4 regions of the Vibrio sabulosilitoris genome follow, and region 2 is predicted to be linked to each of the others. Evidence: predicted binding sites of a transcription regulator. Region 2 holds the regulator's gene; each other region holds the start of a gene.
What was found. The regulator PurR, encoded in region 2, represses purine synthesis genes. The targets are predictions, from matches to a motif close to TNANGNAAACGTTTNCNTNA.

Region 1 (5,102 bases), on a different replicon from region 2:
TTACCAATAAAAGCTATAAATTCTACTGCAAGTAGTATGGTTAAGTTTATATGTTGGATAGTTGTCTGTTGCTTGCTGATGATGTCATGGAAATTTCATTAAACAGCATTATATGCTGTCATGTTTTGATGTTAATTGCCTGTAGCGCAGTAAAAAGTTGGCGAAAATCATAAGGTTGGCTTACACTTTCGTAAGTTCGGTCTGTAGGTCTTTGAAAGACTGAGCAAAAGTAAGGTGCTGCAAGCGCAGCGAAGATGAAATTAGCTTTGAGGGAAGTTTTATGGCGCTCACAAAAGCCGATTTGGCAGAGAATTTGTTCGAAAAACTGGATTACAGTAAACGGGACGCCAAGGAAACGGTTGAAGTTTTTTTTGAAGAAATTCGTAAAGCTCTAGAGAATGGCGAGCAAGTGAAACTGTCGGGGTTTGGTAACTTTGATCTCAGGGATAAAAATGAACGCCCGGGTCGAAACCCAAAAACCGGGGAAGACATCCCAATCTCAGCTCGACGTGTGGTGACGTTCCGTCCGGGACAGAAGCTCAAGTCTCGAGTAGAGAGTTTAAAGGTTGATGGATAAACCCTCTTAAACAAAAAAGCGATCGTAAGATCGCTTTTTTGTCTTCTGGCTGTGCACCATTCTATTCCCTTCCCAGGCGTTCCCTCGTATGATGGCGACACAAAGTCACCTGCAGGGAAATATAATGAGAGATGCCGAGTTTTGGCACAATAAATGGGCCTCAAATTCCATTGGATTCCACCTTCCTGAAGTCAACCCGTTACTGATCAAACACTGGGATGCACTCAAGCCTTTACGCTCACAAAAGGTGTTGGTTCCCTTATGCGGTAAGAGTGAAGATTTGGTTTGGCTTGCTGAACGTCACGATGACGTTCAAGGCGTAGAGTTAAGCCAAATTGCGGTGAGAGCGTTTTTCTCAGAGCACTTCTATACGCCAATGGTTACCAAGGTGTCTGGTCAACACGAGCTGTATCAGTTCGATGAACTCTCTATTTATACTGGCGATGTGTTTACCGCGCCGCTGGAAAAGGTCTCTCTGATTTATGACCGCGCCGCCTTGATAGCACTGCCTCAAGAGATGAGAGCCGATTATGCAAAGCGACTCGACTCACTACTTGAGCCGGGTGGTCAGATTCTGTTAGTAACACTAGAGTACCAGCAAGATGAGATGCAAGGCCCACCGTTTAGTGTCCTTGAGCAGGAGATAACTCAGCTGTTTCCTGGTTACAACGTCACTCGATTAGCGACAGAGGTGGCTGATGAGTCACATCCTAAGCGCGCGGAACGTGGTTTAAGCTATTTTGCTGAGAGCGTATTGGTTCTAAAAAAAGGGGCGGGGCATGAGGACGGGTATAGCCCTACGGGGAGCGAGGATTGCTGAGTGTGCGGTCATTGAATCGAGCACTTAAATAAAATAAAGCCTTCAGAGTTTGAAGGCTTTATTTTCCAATGCTGTTACAAGATACAAATTAGTAGACGATCTTGACGCGCTTAGTTGCGGCTACCGCGTCGTTGATGGCGGTTTGTACGTTGTCGCGTCTGGCGACGACGACACCTAGTCGGCGGCGGCCGTTGATGTCTGGCTTACCGAACAGGCGAACTTGAGTTTGTGGTTCGCGTACGGCGTCAGCTAGGCCGTCAAACTGAATATTCTCTGATTGACCTTGGCCAAGGATTACCGCCGATGCAGCAGGGCCGTATTGGGTGATCGCGGCGATTGGCTGCTCAGTGAAAGCGCGCACGTGCAGTGCGAACTCAGACAGGTCTTGTGAGATAAGCGTCACTAAGCCGGTATCGTGTGGGCGCGGGGAGACCTCGTTGAAGATAACCTTGTTACCCTTAACGAACAGTTCGACACCAAAGATACCGTAGCCACCGAGTGCATTGACGATCTGCTCTGCAGTGTACTCTGCTGCCTTACGTGCGGTCTCTGACATTGCTTGAGGCTGCCACGACTCGCGGTAATCACCATCTTCTTGGCGGTGGCCGATAGGCGCACAGAAATGCACACCATCAACGGCGCGTACTGTTAGTAGCGTGATTTCGTAATCAAAGTCGATAAAGCCCTCAACGATAACGCGACCAGCGCCAGTACGACCACCTTCTTGGGCGTATTCCCATGCCGATTCAATATCTGCCTGAGTCTTGATAACGCTTTGGCCTTTACCCGATGAGCTCATTACTGGCTTACACACACAAGGTACGCCGACCGCTGCAACCGCTGCGACGAAGCTGTCGTAATCATCCGCAAACTGATATGGTGAGGTCACGAGCTCCAGCTCTTCTGCCGCAAGGCGACGAATGCCCTCGCGATTCATAGTCAGCTGGGTTGCCTTAGCACTTGGGACAACGTTGAGACCTTTTTGCTCAAGCTCAACCAGTTTATCGGTAGCGATCGCTTCAATTTCTGGTACTACGTAATCCGGTTGCTCTTGATTGATCAATGCCTCCAACGCATCACCATCAAGCATATCAATCGCGTAGCTTCGATGGGCAACTTGCATTGCTGGCGCGTTTTCATAGCGATCGCAGGCGATCACCTCAAAGCCAAGTCGCTGACATTCGATAGCGACCTCTTTGCCCAGTTCACCTGAGCCGAGTAGTAACACTTTTGTTGCATTTTTCGCAGTAGCAGTACCAAACATAGACAATCCTCTTTGTGCTTGCGCGAAGTTGGAAATTTCGCAGCGGATCATACTGTATTTACGCGCAAAAGCAATCGTTTGCGTTCAGTGCTGTTCTAAATGGCGGTTAATCCACCGATGAGGAAGAAACACTGAAGATTCATTGATCTAGCCACTAGTAATTGATGTGCCATTTAGGACAAAATACCAATTACCGCCGTTTACCCCCAACTGGGTAAACCACTTTTGTTAAGGAACCTTTAAATGGAATTACAGTCGTTATGAAACTGTCACCAAAATTTATTATTCCTCTCGTGATCCCTCTTGTTATTTTGTTGTTGCCAACCAGTGCGTTTCCATTTGAAGGCATGACGATTATTCAACAGCGTGTGATTGCTATCTTTTTACTTGCAGCCCTTTGTTGGGTATTTGAGCCTATCCCGATTTACGCCACCTCGGTTGTGATCATTGTGCTTGAGTTACTGCTCCTTTCGGACAAGGGGATACTCTGGGCACGCAGCGGCTTGGGTGAGCCAGGCTTTGGTGAGCTGATTGCCCATCAAGACTTGATGGCGACTTTTGCCAGCCCGATTATCATGCTGTTTTTGGGGGGATTTTTCCTTGCGATGGCGGCCACCAAATACCGACTTGATGTCAACTTGGCTCGGGTCATGCTCAAGCCGTTTGGCAATCAACCCAAGTATGTGATGCTCGGTCTGATGTTGATCACTGGCGTGTTCTCGATGTTTATGTCCAACACGGCAACCACGGCAATGATGCTTTCGATCCTTGCGCCAGTGATTGCGGTGTTTAAGGCTGGGGATCGAGGTCGGATTGCACTTGCTTTGTGTATTCCTGTTGCCGCCAACATTGGTGGTATCGGCACACCTATCGGCACTCCACCAAATGCGATTGCGCTCAAATATTTGGTTGATGAATACACGATTACCTTCGGTGAGTGGATGGCATTCGGCATTCCATTTGTTATCGTGATGATGGCAATCGCTTGGGTTGTGATGTGTAAGTTGTACCCATCGGATCAAGAGACGGTCAAACTGGATATCAAAGGCAAGTTCCTTAAGACGCCAAAAGCGATGATCGTGTATTTCACGTTTGGTCTGACTATCTTGTTGTGGCTAATGGGCTCTGCTCACGGCATGAACTCGTACACGGTAGCGTTAATTCCAGTGGCGGTGTTCTCAATGACCGGCATTATCAACAAAGAGGACCTTAAGGGTATTTCTTGGGATGTGTTGTGGTTGGTATCAGGTGGTATCGCACTTGGTCTGGCGCTTGACCGTACTGGCTTGGCGGAACTAGTGGTTAACACCATTCCGTTTGGCAGTTTGTCACCTTATGCAGTCTTGCTGGGTGCCGCGGCGCTGTGTTTGTTGATGGCGAACTTTATGTCCCACACCGCAACGGCAAACTTGCTAATGCCAATTATGGCGGCGCTGGGTATGTCGATGGACGGGCTGATACCGCTTGGCGGCATTATGACTCTTATCCTTGTGGTGACTTTTGCAGCATCGCTGGGTATGTCTCTGCCGATCAGTACGCCACCGAACGCACTGGCTCACGCCACGGGTTTTGTGAATACCAAGCAAATGGCACGCGTGGGTGTGATCTTGGGTTTGATTGGTGTCGCGCTTAGTTTCGTGATGGTTTGGATCCTGAATATCGTCGGCTTTATTCAGTAGTTCCGCTCAATCGTTCTATCAGGGAGGTATGATGGAATCTCTATATGTAATTTGTGTTGATGATCAACGAGAAGTATTGACCGCCGTGGTTTCTGATCTCGAGCCACTCTCTTCTTGGTTACAAATCGAAGGCTGTGAGTCTGCGGACGAAGCCTTCGATCTTATCGAAGAACTGGACGCTGAGGGGCAGCATATTGCTTTGGTGATCTCAGATCATATGATGCCGGACAAAACCGGGGTTGAACTGCTAAAAGATATCCATGAGGATGGTCGTTATCCGAACACAAAGAAAGTCCTTTTGACCGGTCAGGCGACACATGGTGATACGATTGAAGCAATCAACCAAGCCGGTGTTCAGCACTATTTCGAGAAACCTTGGCAGGCTAAGCAACTGATCGATACTGTCCGTATCTTAGTTACCCGTTTTGTGTTTGATAACAAGCTTGACCACCTTGCGTATGTCGATTATCTCGACCCGCAGACGGTGTTTGAGCGACTTAAAATACAGTAAACGCAAAAAAGAGAGCCTGATGGCTCTCTTTTTTTAGGCGCGAGGCGCGGGTTACACTTCGTTCCGAGATTCGAGTGTTTTGGAGCGTGTGTTGAGAACCCCAAAACACAAGTGGTAATACAGGTAAGTTTATAGGGCTGCGTATTCAACCGTTATTTCTGGGTTGATGGTTTCGAGTGTTGACTGGGTTTCTGGTAGGTGGCTGATCTTGCCACTGGACAGCTCCACTAGTGCGGCTTGCTGGATGTCGT
Region 2 (5,102 bases):
TTAAGCGTAACGATAGCAAGTACAGCGCACCGTCTTTCTCGATACCTTTGTTGATGGTACCTAGTTTGTCACCAAACTTACCCTGTACCCAGTCACGCAGCAAAAAGCGGCTGCTAAGAAACGCAAGCGTTGCACCGATACTGCTAGCAAAAGACACTAAGACTAAACTGGTCCAAAAACCAAACAGTGCTGCACCGAGTAGGGTAACCACTGCAGCGCCAGGTACCGAAAAGGCAGTAATACCGACATAAGCGAAAAAGTAAATTGCCGCTGCAGTGACAAAGTTAGCGTCGATAATGCTGCGCAGTGCCGCTTGTTGCTCTTTGGCGTTCTCGAGCGTCAGATACTGACCAAATTGTGTCGCTAGTGTTACAATGATAGCCACCAAAACCACACCCAAAATCACTTTTGTATTAAAAAACTTTTTCATCACTCTAATCCCTGTTTTAGCTGCAGTATACCGTAATTGGACTGACTATACAGACAGGATAGGAGAGAAATTTCTTTCACCAAAAAAAAAGGCAACAGGCTGTCGTTCTACGAGGTTCGAGTACGGGCTAGCGAGGGCTCTAGAGCACGTAGGAACACCTCAATTGGCCCCCAAAGCTAATGAAGTCTATTCACAGTTAGAGTTTAGAGATACGCGAAAATCAAAAAAGCCAGCTGATCGCTGGCTAAAATTTAGGTAAAGAATAGCAGGTTATATCAACGATTAGCAAAGCTGGTTAGCTAAATCATCACGTTGCTGCTGAGGGATCACCGACCAGTGGGTGCCTCTGAGTGCTCCTTCTAGAGAGTAGAGCAGCTCAAGGTTAACCGGTACAGTGTGGGTTTCCTGAATCGCGCGATAAGCGTTAACAGAGCCCGCTTCCTCGAGCTCAGAAACACTACCTATCCCTGCTTTTTTGAGCATTCTTTCCGTCGCAAGGCGCAGATTAGGTAAATCTTTAAGGCGCTGCGGCTTGGCGGTTTCTTGCTTAATTTTATCTTTTTTTGCGGCATCGAGAGCCACTGTTGCCATCTCAAGCAGACGCTGGGGATTCTCTAGGCAATCCTCAGCAAGTTGAAAATACTTAGTAACAACAGGAAAGCCCTTCTTCTCATAAACATAAGGTTCGAGGCCTTTGGCGGTAATTTCGGCATCTAATTCACTGCATTTGCGAATGTGCAAACGATTGCTAACGATGAGTGCAAACATTGCATCATCGACAAAAACGCCGAATCCGCCGAACATTGATCGCGATTTTACGCTCCCTAGTTGCTCAAATAAACGCATTGAGTCTTTTAAAATTGGTCTATCCATGGTTTTGTAAATCTCGGTAGTGAAACAACAGCCACCTAAATTCAGGCCCGAGAATTTAGCAAAAACGACGCGACACTTACATGAAGCAGGTAAATGAAGGGTCTTTTCACCGTCGGCAACCCCGCTACCTTTCTTCAAAAACGAGAGTTTTCACCCAAGTAATTGAAGGGTAAGGCCGGAGGCTTTGCGTCCCACCCTTTCAGATGGTTTGCCCTGTGCGTGGCATACGCCAAAATCATAATAAAAAGCTGGGCTGATATCACACATTTACTAACCGTAACGTGATATTAGTCCCAAAAAAGACTGGTCAATTCTTTTCAATTACACACTAACCGTGTAGGCATTTGATTTTGCTTCAAAAATTAATCTAAATTATTGATATCTTTGACGGTTAGTCGCTCTACGACCTCTGGGTGCATCTCAAAAACTCGCTTTTCATGCTCCTTGTTTTTGATTCTTTCTAACAGGATCTCAAAGGCATTTTTACCCACACGTCGTTTCGGTTGGTGTACGGTGGTCAGTGGTGGAGAGAAGTACTCGGCCAGCTCGATATTGTCATAACCGATCACAGACATATCTTCAGGGATACGAATACCGTTTTCCTGCAAGCGACTCATAAGACCAAGTGCCATGGTGTCATTAAAACAGAATACCGCGGTCGGCTTTTCATCCATTGCAGCGATCTTGTCCGCGGCAAGGACGGCAGTGTCACACTCAAAGTTGCCCTCAAGGATCCAATCCTCAACCACATTGAGGTTCGCCTCATCCATCGCGCGGCGAAAGCCGCTAATACGCTCCATACACGCAGCCTTTTCAAAGTGGCCGCTAAGGCAAGCAATCTTTTGGTGGCCCTTATCAATTAGAAACTTGGTCGCAAGGTAACCGCCCTCTTCAGAGTTATCAATGATTTTGTCAGCTTGAGAGGTTTCAGGGCCCCAGTCCATGATTACTTTTGGAATGTTAGGGTGGCTATCGAGCATCTCGTTGAGCTCTTCAGTCAAGTCTGAACACATGACCAGAATGCCATCGACACGTTTTTCGGCCAGCATACGAATATAATCGCGCTGTTTCTCGTAAATACCACCGGTGTTACACAAAATTAGGGTGTAGCCCTGACGGTAACAGTAACTCTCGACACCATCAATGACCTCAGAGAAAAACAGGTTAGTGGACTGAGTGACGAGCATGCCGATGGTACGGGTTGAATTACACTTCAAACTACGCGCCACCGCACTAGGAGCGTAATTAAGCTCCTTCACCGCTTGGTTTACTTTTTCTTGGGTAGCCTCAGCAACGAATCGGGTCTTATTGATAACGTGCGATACCGTTGTGGTAGAGACACCAGCAAGACGTGCGACATCTTTAATAGTGGCCATTGGTGTGTTCCTTAATAGTACTTATGGTTACCGCACAGATCTCAAGCGTTCGAACGTATCATGGTGAGGGAAATGCGGTATTCGCTAAGGGGTAAACAAAAAAACCGCTTTTACGAAAGCGGCTAAAAATATCCGAACATTTTAGACTGCTATCGTTTGCGGTGCAAACTTAATCGCCAATTGGGCTAACTTTCCTCGCCCAATAAGTAAAGACAGTCCAGCTTGAGAAAGGCGAGCAGTAACTCACTTACTGCAGCATAGAACCCAAACTGGTCGCGTTTTTTACATAAGGCGCAAAATTGAGGTACCCAAGTGAGCAGGTATTGGCGGATAAATTGTTCTTGCTCAGCAAAAGCCTGTTCAAGGTGGCGCTCCTGCTCGAGTTCATTCGAGCGAATGATGAGGTTGCCAAGAAAATCGAGCTCGACACCGAGGTGATCTGGGGGCTCATTCAAACCTTGGGAGACTTGAATATTATGCTCAGCGAGAAGTTGCTTCATTTTCAGGGCTGGTTGGCCATTGAGCATATGTTCAGGATCCAGATATACCGAGGCATAAGGTAAGGCCCCTTCTTTATCAGACTTAAGGAACAAGTCGCAAAAATCAGCGGCGAGTTCCAATTGAGCGTCTTCCCTGTCTTGCAGGCGATTGAGCGTATCAATAAAGTTTGCCACGGGTTGCTTTAACTGTGGGTTCTCCTCCAAGCCACTCAGAAATGCGCGAATTTCTGGACTTTGGTACTGGGCAAGATCTTTGTCGTCCAGCTCTCGACTGAACAGGCTTGAGAGCCACCAGTAGATCTCTGCTCGCTTATCATTAAACGCTTTCACTTCTTCAATCACGACCAACCCCACATCTCGTTCACTATGTTGATAAGTATAACTAATTTCTAAATAGTGGCATGGAGCAATAATGAGAGTAATAGACAAGCATTTCTAGGAGACCTGACGTAATCGATTGTTAGTATGAATAAAAATGCCGCCCGATGAGAGGGCGGCATTTTTGCTGTTTACTGACTTACTTGTTGAAGACACCAAACTGCTTAGCAGCGTAGGCGACCCGCTCTTTGGGTTTAGGGTATTCCGCTGGGAGCTCAAGGTTTTCAATATGCTTCAGTCGCGGAAGCAAGCCACTGCCGTTGGCAATTTGGATCGCTAATCCTGGACGAGCATTCAACTCCAGCACCATTGGCCCTTCTTCTTTATCCAGAACCATATCAGTACCCATATAACCAAGCCCAGTCATCTCCCAGGCACTCGCGGCAAGTTCAAGCAGACGCTCCCAGTGTGGGACTTGCAGTTGACTGAGCTCTTGGCCAGTGTCTGGGTGGTGCTCAACCGGTTGGTCAAACTGTACTGCGCGGACGGCGCGCCCTGTGGCGATATCAATACCAATCCCGACGGCGCCTTGGTGCAAGTTTGCTTTGCCATCTGAAGCAGTGGTTGAGCAGCGCATCATGGCCATGACAGGGTAGCCTTTGAACACGATGATCCGAACATCAGGCACTCCCTCTACGCTGTAGCCTTCAAAGCAGTCATCAAACTTAATCAAGTTTTCGACCACGGCCACGTCGTTTTTACCACCGAGCGAGAACAGGCCAGCAAGTGTGTTGCTGATATGACGTTCAACGTCCTCTTCGTTGATGGTTGAGCCAGAGGGCTTGGTGTAGACGCCATCTTGGTGGGAAATCACCACCAAGATACCCTTACCACCACTACCTTGAGCCGGTTTGATCACAAAGCCCGGCCAATCTTTGACCATCTTGTGAATTCGTTTCACATCCGCCTGGGTAGAGATGGTGCCAATCAGTTTTGGCACAGTACATCCCGCTGCCTCAGCAATGATCTTGGTTTTGAGTTTATCATCCACCAAAGGGTATTTAGAGCGATCGTTGTAGCGGCCAATGTAACTGTGGTTACGTTGGTTCATGCCCATGATCCCTTTGGCGCGCAGTTTACCGGGTGAGGTTAAACGTGAAAACATCGTTTAGTCCTCCGTTAGCGGTTTGAAGCGACGCAGCTCAGTTAGACGATAGCCAGTGTAGGTACCAAGGAGCAAGATACCGCCAAGTACGACAAACTGTAGACCGATAAAGTTAAATGTTAGGTGCTGGACATAGCTGTTGGTCATCGCCAAGTACACAAGCACAGCAGTGAGCAGTGAGCCACCACCTTGGAGCATAACCTCTTTAGCGCCTTCCTCCTCCCACAAGATTGACATACGTTCAATGGTCCATGACAAGATAATCATCGGGAAGAAGGTGATCGATAAGCCCTCAGTCAGGCCAATACGGAAGGCGACAACGGTAAATACTGAGATGATCATGATTACCGTGATGATCACCGCCGAGATCCGTGCGACCAACAGTAAGTTAAGTCGTGAAAGGTAACTACGGATCACAAGACCAGTGCCGACGATAAGTA
Region 3 (5,102 bases), 480 kb from region 2:
GTTTAAAATCGGTCTTGGTCGTGATGTAGTGCTCATCAATCGGCTTGGTAAAACTTGGCCACCCTGTACCTGACTTGTACTTGTCTGTTGAGGAGAACAATGGCTCACCAGAGACGATATCGACATATATGCCTTCTTGCTTATTGTCCCAGTACTCATTATTAAACGGACGTTCGGTGCCTTCCTCTTGAGTGACGTAGTATTGCAGCTCAGTTAGTTGCTGCTTAATGATTGATTCGCTTGGACGGGCGTAACGAATACGCTCAACGCCATTAGCCTCATCAATCATCTGGCGCAGGGTCACCGGGTTCTCTTTACGGCCTTTACCAAACACCTCGTCGAGATACTGATCGCGTCCAGAGGCATTGCGGTAGTACTTGTAGCGCCACTTGTTCTCTTTGTAATAGTCTTGGTGATAGTCTTCGGCCACATAAAATGTCTCATAGGCGATCAGCTCAGTTTTGAGTGGCTTCGGAAACACGCCCAAGGCATCGATCTGCTGCATAAAAGTCTGAGCAATCTGCTTTTGCTCATCGTCATGATAAAAGACAGCGGGGCGGTAGTGGCGACCGCGGTCGACGAATGATCCTTGGTCATCGGTTGGGTCGATATGGCGGAAGAACTGATCCAATACCTGCTCATAAGTCACTTGCATCGGGTCATAGGTCACTTGAATCACTTCAATATGACCGGTTTTACCTGATGAGACCTGTTTATAGGTTGGATTCTCAAGCTCGCCACCGGCATAACCAGAGACCACATCCAGCACGCCAGGAAGTTGTTCCAGATCCGACTCAGTACACCAAAAGCAGCCGCCGGCCAATGTGGCAACTTCAGTTTTACCCGAGGGGGCTTTACTCATTTTGTTGTCGGCACTAGCAGGCATCAACAGGCTTGCCACCGCCGCAAGACATAAGGCTATAAACAGTACAATTCGCTTCATGGTGTCACTCCTTTACCCTAGCTTCACGTAATTTAAACATCTATACGCAATAAGAACGGGAGCAAAGCGATTAAATTTCAACTACGGGAAAGATTCGAGAGGCGAGAGGCGAGAGGCGAGAGGCGAGAGGCGAGAAAATTTTCCAACCTTTGTCACTGCTGTCAAGTGTTACACCACCTCGAGCGCAGCGTTCTCGCAGGGCAAAGCCCGATCTCGATTCACGCCTCTCCCGAAGGGATAAAAAAACTCGGAGACAAGCTCCGAGTTTTTTGTTACTAACAGTTGGTGATATTAACTTAAACCAACAATATTGCCGTCTTCATCGATATCCAGGTTCATAAAGGCTGGCTTATCTGGAAGGCCTGGCATGGTCATTACGTTGCCGCTTAGGGCGTAGATAAAGCCTGCGCCGGCGCACAACTTCAGCTCACGGATTGGTACGTCAAAGCCTTTTGGTGCGCCCTTGATCGAGCCATCGGTGGTGATTGACAGTGGCGTTTTGGCAAAACATACCGCAAGCTTATCAAAACCGTGCTTTTTCAGTGCAGTAAGCTGTTGCTGAGCCTTGTAGCTCATGACTATGCTGCCGCCGTAACCGACTTCTGCAATGGTAGAAAGCTTTGACTCTAGCGAGTCTTCCACTGAATAGAGTGGTTTGAATTGACTTGGCTTGTCACATTGTGCAACCACTTTGTTGGCAAGCTCTACCGCACCTTCGCCGCCTTTACCGAATGCTTCACTGATGGCGACTTCAACATCAAATGGCAGCGCTTCGATCATTGCTTTCAGCGTCGCAAGTTCTTGCTCAGAGTCTTGTGGGAAGCGGTTAATCGCAACCACTGCTGGCACGCCATATTTATTGACGTTGTTGATGTGCCATTTCAGGTTCTCAAAGCCTGCCTCAAGCGCCTTTTGGTCGGCGTCAAAGATAGATTCAGGGATCGCTTGACCTGGTTTGAGGTTGTAAAGACCAGAGTTGGCTTTTAGTCCACGTAGAGTAGCCACAATCACCGCGCAGTCAGGAGCTTGTTGAGAGGCTTGTGCCTTAATGTTGCAGGCTTTTTCAAAGCCCATGTCCGAGCCAAAACCGCCTTCAGTTACTGTGTAATCAGCAAGGTGCGTTGCTACGCGGTCAGCAATAATTGACGAGTTACCGTGGGCAATGTTAGCAAATGGGCCTGCGTGAATTAGGGTAGGCACGCCCTCAAGGGTCTGCATTAGCGTTGGCTCAATGGCGTCTTTCATGCTAACGGTCATCGCACCGGCAACATCTAGGTCCTCTGCCGTTACCGGGTCACCATCAACATTGTAAGCAACGACAATACAACCGATACGTTTACGCAGGTCTTGTAGGTCATCGGCCAACGCTAGGATCGCCATTAGCTCAGAGGCCGCAGAAATATCGAACCCGTCTTCACGCTCGAAACCGTTGATGGTTTTATTGATTTCGTTCTTACCGACAGTGATCATGCGTAGGGCACGGTCATTATGGTCAATCACGCGCTTCCAAACGACATTTTTCGGATCGATTTTAAGCGCCTTAAGACCGGTACGTTCTTCGAATGCTTCGTAGCCTTGACGCTGTTCGTGATAAATACGTGCGTCGATGGCAGCTGACGCTAGGTTGTGCGCTGCCGTCACCGAGTGAATATCACCAGTTAGGTGGAGATTGAGCTCTTCCATCGGCGCAACTTGTGAGAAACCGCCGCCCGCAGCGCCACCTTTGACACCAAAAACGGGACCCATCGACGGTTGGCGAATACAGGCTGCTGCATTGTGGCCAATCTTTTTTAAACCTTGAGAAAGACCAATGGTGGTCACGGTTTTGCCTTCACCGAGTGGCGTTGGTGTAATGGCAGTGACAAAGATAAGTTTGCCGGACTTGTTGGTTTGTGTGCGTTTGAGGCTGGAAAGCGACACTTTCGCTTTGTGCTTACCCAAGGCTTGGAACTCATCCTCAAGGAGGCCAAATTGTTTGGCAACGTGATTAATTGACAACAGCTCTGTCTGACGACAAATCTCAATATCTGGCAGCATAATATCTCTTTAACTAGCGATTTTGACCAAGGAAAACGTTTGCGTGAGCATAATACGAGTATTTTTCGTGATGTAAAGCCAATTCGTGTTGGAGATTTGTAAACGAAAAAACGCACCCCGAGGAGTGCGTTGATGTTTTGTTGAGTATTTCATCGATTAGGCGATGGCTTGCTCAAGGATCTGGCGACTTTGCTCTAAAGTTATACTCTGATTCTCACCGAGTGTGTGCATGCCATGGGCATCCAATTGCTCGACGACTTTGTCGACTGCTGTCTGCTTTGACTCACCGTGCCCATCAAAAACAGTCGCGACATTGAGGTGATGATAGAATAGCTCGATCGAATCAATCGTGCGCTCGGCTAGGTCATCGCTTGGCTCCAAGCCAAACACATTCGTGCCCATTTGCTCTAATTTAGCGCGTTTAACATCGAGCTGGTTGCGCAGCAGCGAAGGCTGAACGATAGCCAGCGAACGGGCATGATCGACACCCCATAGTGCAGTCAGCTCATGGCCAATCATATGAGTTGCCCAGTCTTGTGGTACGCCACTGCCAATCAAGCCATTGAGCGCTTGGTTAGCCGTCCACATCAAATTACCACGCCATTCGTCGCTATCACGCACATCGTAACTCTCGCCAAGGCGTTTTAGATTACGTAGTAGGGTCTCGGCATAGCCCTCTTGGACCCAAGCGTCAGTGGTGGTGGTCAGGTATTGTTCACACACATGCACCCAGGCATCAACCACGCCGTTGATCAGCTGTCTTTCTGGCAGAGTTTTCATTGTGTCTGGGTCCAGCACAGCAAACTTAGGCTGAACAAATGGGCTAAGAAACGCCAGTTTGTCCTGGGTTTCGGCCTTAGTGATCACCGCACCCATGTTTGATTCCGAGCCGGTTGCAGGCAAGGTTAATACCGCGCCAAGTGGTAGTGCTTGGTCGACAACATGCTGACCAGTTAGGATATCCCAGCCATCACCAGCATAGAGAGACGCCGCAGCGACATATTTTGAACCATCGATAACTGAACCACCGCCAACCGCGAGGATAAAGTCGATCTGCTTCTCTTTGACCAGTGCCACTGCCTTGTCCAGAGTCTCTTTAGTCGGGTTAGGCTCTACACCTGAAAACTCACTCCACTGATGCTGGGCAAGTGCTTGAGTGAGCTGGTCGTAGACGCCATTGCGCTTGATAGAGCCGCCACCGTAGACGACGAGGACTTTGTTGTCTGCAGGGATCGCTTGCGCGATTGCCGCAATTTGGCCTTGTCCAAAGTGGATTTGGGTTGGGTTTGCATAACTGAATTTCATTGGTCTTTTTCCTTATCTGTCGGCGTGATATCAGTGCAGGAGAAGCACCAAACCCTGACTCGCCGTTTGCCAGTGACAAATTCAATATGTGAATGAAATCGGCAAAGATCAATCCCTAGCACAGACATTTTCTATAAAAAAAGGGACGCCAGAGTAAACCGTACGAAAAGTGGTGCGCATTACTCAAGGGTAGTGAGACAATAAAAGGGCACCCTAAGATGCCCCCGGATTTATGATTAGCGTAGTGATAAGGCTTTTAGTTTTCTAGAACTGATAGTCTTCTGGTACTACAACAATCCCGCGTTCTGAGACCTTAAAGCGTTTGCGATCTTCGGTTAGATCAAAACCAATCGTCGTATGTGGCGGAATTTTGACCCGCTTATCGATAATGCAGTTTTTTAGCTGACAGCCCTCACCAACCTCCACGTGGTCAAATAATATACTGCCAGTAATGGTGGCTCCGTCTTCGATACGGACGCTTGAAGAGATCACTGAGTGGTGCACAGACCCGCCGGAGTTCACCACTCCAGACGCGATAATTGAGTTGATAAAGATCCCCTCATTACCCGTGGCCGATGATACAGTGCGAGCAGGAGGAAGCTGTCGCTCATAAGTTCTTACCGCCCAGTCTGATTGATAGACATTCATCGGTGGCACTGGCTCAAGCAAATCCATGTTAGCTTGGTAGAGGGAATCAATGGTGCCTACATCGCGCCAATAGCAGTCTTTTGCAACACGTCCCTTGTCGTTGCAAAAGTTGTAGGCATAAACCGTATCATTGCCAATTAGCTTGGGAATAATATCGTTGCCAAAGTCA
Region 4 (5,102 bases), on a different replicon from region 2:
AAGACAAGATAGAGCCACCAACTAACGGCACCCAGTGAGCCAACAAGCGTCATAAGCAACATCGCGATGCTTGTCAGCGCAATCGTTTTGTTTAGAGATAGGCGGTGGTAGAGCGCCGTGGCGAGGGTGATGAGGACAACAATGATTGAGAGTATCACAAGCATACGGTTTCCTTACTCAGGCCAAGTGAGTCATTTGTCGGTAGTTGCTGGTCTTACCAGTAACTATAGTAAACATTCTATTAACATTCTCATCAAGGATGAATAGGTTGAAAAGTGATCGCACTTTGTTTTTGCTGCAAGGCTAGGGCGACAAGAAAGTTTGAAAAATACTCGCTAAGCCACGAAGTAGTGAAGAATTTGCTGTTTCTTTCACCGCGGCTATCGACACGACCATTTGAATGGGTAAACTCGAAATACAAGCCAAGATGGCCAATACAAATAACCAGCAAGAGATGCCCTATGTACCAAGACTTAATCAAAAGTGAGTTGACTGAAGCTGCTGATGTCCTCAACCAGTTCCTCGATGACGAGCACAACATTGCTCAGATTGAGGCTGCAGCGAAGATGATTGCCGATGCATTTAAGCAAGATGGTAAAGTATTGTCTTGCGGTAATGGGGGCTCGCACTGTGATGCGATGCACTTTGCCGAAGAGCTGACGGGCCGTTACCGTGAAAATCGTCCAGGTTATGCGGGTATTGCGATCTCTGATCCGAGCCACCTCTCATGTGTGAGTAACGATTTTGGCTACGATTACGTGTTTTCTCGTTATGTCGAAGCTGTAGGTCGCCGGGGTGATGTACTGTTTGGTCTATCAACCTCTGGCAACTCAGCAAATGTGTTGAAAGCCATTGAGGCGGCAAAAGCCAAGGGGATGAAGACGATTGCTTTAACCGGTAAAGATGGTGGTGCAATGGCGGGCTTAGCAGACATTGAGATCCGTGTACCGCACTTTGGCTACGCTGATCGTATTCAAGAGATCCACATCAAAATTATTCATATCGTGATTCAATTGATCGAAAAAGAGATGGCGGCGTAAGCGAGAAAGCGCCCACAAGCATTAGGAGTTGTAGGAAAAAATGTGTGAATTGCTCGGGATGAGCGCCAATGTGCCAACGGATATCTGTTTTAGTTTTACTGGTTTGATGCAGCGGGGAGGCAATACTGGTCCGCATCGTGATGGCTGGGGGATTACCTTTTACGAGGGTAAGGGCTTTCGTACTTTCAAAGACCCCAAGCCAAGCAGTCAGTCGAAGATTGCTGAGTTGGTACAAAATTACCCAATTAAGAGCTGCGCGGTGATCAGCCATATTCGTCAGGCCAACCGTGGTGGCGTCAAGCTAGAGAACACCCACCCGTTTACTCGTGAGCTTTGGGGACACTACTGGACGTTTGCTCACAATGGTCAACTGAGCGACTATCAGCACTTGGATACGGGCCGTCACCGTGCTGTGGGTCAAACCGACAGTGAGCTGGCTTTTTGTTGGCTGCTCAATCAGATGGAACAGCGTTTCCCTGAGCCACCACAGAGCATGGAAGAGGTGTTTCGTTATCTCGCCACCTGTTGTGGGCCGCTTCGCGACCTCGGTGTGTTCAACATGCTGCTATCAAACGGCGAATACCTAATGACCTTCTGCACCAACCACCTCTATTGGATCACCAGGCGCGCCCCGTTTGGTAAGGCCTCACTGATTGATGAAGAGGTGACGATCAATTTCCAAGAAGAAACCACACCCAATGATGTGGTGTCTGTGATTGCGACCCAGCCATTGACCGACGACGAACAGTGGCAGCGCATGAAGCCAGGCGAGTTCGGTTTGTTCCATTTTGGCGAGCTGGTTGATAGTAATAGCGCGGATTTAGTTGATGTAGAGTTTGCCGCTGCAAAGCCCTAAGAGCAGAAGCGAGAGTCGAGAATCGAGAGGCGAGGTGTCGCGCGTGATAAATTACTCGCTATCCAAAGCGTACTGTACTCGCTTTTCGAATCTCAAAATGATTGGTCAATATTGTAAGGATGTAACAATATAGGGGGCAGTGTTGTAGTGCTTCAGCGCCCACCCCCTCGATTCTCGCAGCGAAGCGATCTCGCCTCTCCCCCGACAGGGGGTATCAGTCAGCAGCGTAGCCGTGAATGCCCAGTTGCTCGCCATCGAGGAAGGCCTTACCTTGGCGCATTTCCAGGCGGTCCTCTACAAACCACTTAGCGACCATAGGGTAGATCTTGTGCTCTTGGGTTTGGACTCGCTCGGTAAGCGTGGCAACGGTGTCTTCATCGAAGATAGGCACCTTGGCCTGCAAGATCACCGGGCCGCCATCGAGCTGCTCTGTGACAAAATGGACACTGGTGCCGTGCTCTTCATCACCGGCGTGAATAGCACGCTGGTAGGTATTGAGTCCCGGGTATTTAGGCAGTAGCGAAGGATGGATATTGATCATGCGACCTAGATAGTGGCGAACAAACTCGCCACTTAGAATCCGCATGTAGCCAGCCAAGATCACCAGATCCGGCTTGTACTCATCGATTTGACGCATCAACTCGGTATCGAATCCGTCGCGAGTCTCAAAGGCATCAGGGTCGAGAAAGTTGGCAGCCGCGGCGGCTGCCTTTGCTCTATCTAGGGCATAAGCTGTTGCTTTGTTTGAAAAAACAGCGGTAACTTTGCCATCATTAATGTTGGTCTTGCAGGCATCAATAATCGCTTGCAAGTTAGAACCATTCCCTGAAACTAAAACAACAATACTTTTCATGCCTAGTTGATCTCGACTTGCTCTTCACCTTCTTGTGCAGAAGCAATCTCACCGATAACCCAAGCGTTTTCGCCTTCCGCTTTGAGCAGTTCAACGGCTGCATCGGCTTGGTCTTTCGGTAGCGCAACAATTAGACCCACACCACAGTTGAATGTGCGGTACATTTCGTGTGTCTCAACGTTGCCTTTTTCTTGTAGCCATTTGAAGATTGCAGGCCACTCCCAGCTGTTGCCGTCAACCACAGCTTTAGTGCCTTGTGGAAGTACGCGCGGGATATTTTCCCAGAAGCCGCCACCTGTGATGTGTGAGATAGCATGGATATCGTGCTGCTCAATCATCTTTAGTGCCGACTTAATGTAGATTTTGGTTGGTTCTAGTAGGTGCTCACCAATGGTGCGACCTTCTAGCATCTCACCTTTATCTGCGCCAGATACTTCCAGTACCTTACGGATCAGTGAGTAACCGTTAGAGTGTGGACCGCTAGAGCCAACGGCGATCAGTGCATCACCAGCAGCGACTTTTGAGCCATCAATAACCTGTGATTTTTCAACCACGCCAACACAGAAGCCAGCGACATCGTAGTCATCACCTTCGTACATGCCAGGCATTTCTGCGGTTTCACCACCGATTAGTGAACAGCCCGCTTGGATACAGCCATCAGCGATACCTGTGACTACGTCTGCTGCGGTATCAACATCCAGTTTGCCCGTTGCGTAGTAATCTAGGAAGAATAGTGGCTCGGCACCTTGAACGATAAGATCGTTCACACACATTGCTACCAAGTCGATACCAATCGTGTCGTGCTTGTTTAGATCAAGTGCTAGACGAAGCTTTGTGCCTACGCCGTCAGTACCCGATACCAAAACAGGCTCTTTGTATTTGGTTGGAAGCTCACAAAGAGCACCAAAGCCGCCAATGCCGCCCATGACTTCAGGACGACGAGTACGTTTTACCGCACCTTTAATACGATCAACTAATGCGTTACCCGCATCGATGTCTACACCAGCGTCTTTGTAGCTAAGAGATGTGTTATTACCACTCACGGAGAAATCCTCGGTAGTTAGTTGGATGTGAAAACGGCGCTATTCTAACAGCGCTTAAACCTAAAGAGCAAACGTTTGCGCAAAGTTTTTTCCACCCATGGCATGATTGCAAAAAAGTCGACAATTCGCTTGTCAAAACGAAGTGAAGAAGAGGTTACTGCTCAGTGATCGATAGGTAGGAGAGTGTCAATATCAAGCGCAATGACTTGCTTTGTCGCGGCTTTGAAACGAGTCGCTGCTGTTATGGCTAAAGTGCTTAATTCCTGCCCTTTTTTGCTGAAATCGGGTTATAATCTCAGGGTTTACCCAATTAGTCGGAGAAGAAAATGAAAGTTGTTGAAGTTAAGCACCCTCTTGTTAAACATAAAGTTGGTTTGATGCGTGAGGGGGACATCAGCACAAAGCGTTTTCGTGAGTTAGCCACTGAGGTTGGTAGCCTTCTGACCTATGAAGCAACTGCCGATTTTGAGACTGAAAAGGTCACTATTGACGGTTGGAGTGGCCCGGTAGAAGTTGAGCAGATCAAGGGTAAGAAAGTCACTGTTGTGCCTATCCTGCGTGCTGGTCTTGGTATGATGGATGGTGTCCTTGAGCATATGCCAAGCGCACGTATCAGCGTGGTGGGTATCTATCGTGACGAAGAGACGCTTGAACCCGTGCCTTACTTTAACAAGCTAGCGTCACACATCAATGAGCGTATCGCGCTAGTGGTCGACCCAATGCTCGCGACGGGTGGCTCGATGATCGCGACCATCGACCTACTGAAAGAAAAAGGCTGTAAGCACATCAAAGTGCTGGTTCTGGTCGCGGCGCCTGAAGGGATTGCTGCGCTTGAGAAAGCCCACCCAGAGGTTGAGCTATATACAGCAGCCATTGATGAGAAACTGAATGACAAGGGCTATATTGTTCCTGGTCTTGGCGATGCGGGTGATAAGATCTTCGGTACGAAGTAAAACCTATCGCACATTCCCTTGGGTGAAGAAAAAGGAGCCGTTTGGCTCCTTTTTTCATTCGATTACTTTTTAAGGCTAAGTGTACCTGGGCGACGTGACTTGGATGGCTTGCTAGCGCTGCTATCACTTGGTTTATAGTAGGTTTTGCCCTTGCTTACACCATGACTGTTGCCAGCCGAGCTGTCTTGGCGCTTGCGATTGCCCTCATTAGAGCCATGGCGACCACGCTTTGAATTAGGAGCATGACGAAACTCTTCAGCATTGCGGCCTTTAAAGGTACGCGGCTTTTGGTTACGACGCGCTTTCGACTCCTGATTTTCTTCTCTGCTGTCATACAGCTTAGCATCAGTCGCACGA

Region 1: purT (formate-dependent phosphoribosylglycinamide formyltransferase) is a predicted target of PurR. The motif match lies at 2,728-2,747, and genes of this name have one in related genera.
Region 3: ACZ5R2_RS19920 (formate--tetrahydrofolate ligase) is a predicted target of PurR. The motif match lies at 3,008-3,027, and genes of this name have one in related genera.
Region 4: purM (phosphoribosylformylglycinamidine cyclo-ligase) is a predicted target of PurR. The motif match lies at 3,856-3,875, and genes of this name have one in related genera.

What each region holds. Positions count from the first base shown of each region.
Region 1 covers NZ_AP029599.1:2,268,357-2,273,458, reverse strand. The annotation lists gene ihfA (integration host factor subunit alpha) at 281-577, shown strand; gene ACZ5R2_RS10765 (thiopurine S-methyltransferase) at 702-1,397, shown strand; gene purT (formate-dependent phosphoribosylglycinamide formyltransferase) at 1,486-2,661, opposite strand; gene ACZ5R2_RS10755 (SLC13 family permease) at 2,922-4,340, shown strand; gene ACZ5R2_RS10750 (response regulator) at 4,372-4,851, shown strand; gene cdd (cytidine deaminase) at 4,981-5,102, opposite strand, start outside.
Region 2 covers NZ_AP029600.1:1,469,257-1,474,358, reverse strand. The annotation lists gene ACZ5R2_RS22065 (TVP38/TMEM64 family protein) at 1-430, opposite strand, end outside; gene ACZ5R2_RS22060 (TfoX/Sxy family DNA transformation protein) at 713-1,303, opposite strand; cyclic di-GMP riboswitch class I at 1,415-1,526, opposite strand; gene purR (HTH-type transcriptional repressor PurR) at 1,666-2,679, opposite strand; gene torD (molecular chaperone TorD) at 2,865-3,518, opposite strand; gene ACZ5R2_RS22045 (alpha-L-glutamate ligase-like protein) at 3,697-4,662, opposite strand; gene ACZ5R2_RS22040 (inactive transglutaminase family protein) at 4,666-5,102, opposite strand, start outside.
Region 3 covers NZ_AP029600.1:989,281-994,382, forward strand. The annotation lists gene msrB (peptide-methionine (R)-S-oxide reductase MsrB) at 1-943, opposite strand, end outside; gene ACZ5R2_RS19920 (formate--tetrahydrofolate ligase) at 1,235-2,980, opposite strand; gene ACZ5R2_RS19925 (iron-containing alcohol dehydrogenase) at 3,137-4,285, opposite strand; gene glgC (glucose-1-phosphate adenylyltransferase) at 4,550-5,102, opposite strand, start outside.
Region 4 covers NZ_AP029599.1:1,334,353-1,339,454, forward strand. The annotation lists gene fadE (acyl-CoA dehydrogenase FadE) at 1-164, opposite strand, end outside; gene lpcA (D-sedoheptulose 7-phosphate isomerase) at 462-1,040, shown strand; gene ACZ5R2_RS06280 (class II glutamine amidotransferase) at 1,081-1,896, shown strand; gene purN (phosphoribosylglycinamide formyltransferase) at 2,111-2,749, opposite strand; gene purM (phosphoribosylformylglycinamidine cyclo-ligase) at 2,752-3,792, opposite strand; gene upp (uracil phosphoribosyltransferase) at 4,119-4,745, shown strand; gene rluF (23S rRNA pseudouridine(2604) synthase RluF) at 4,808-5,102, opposite strand, start outside.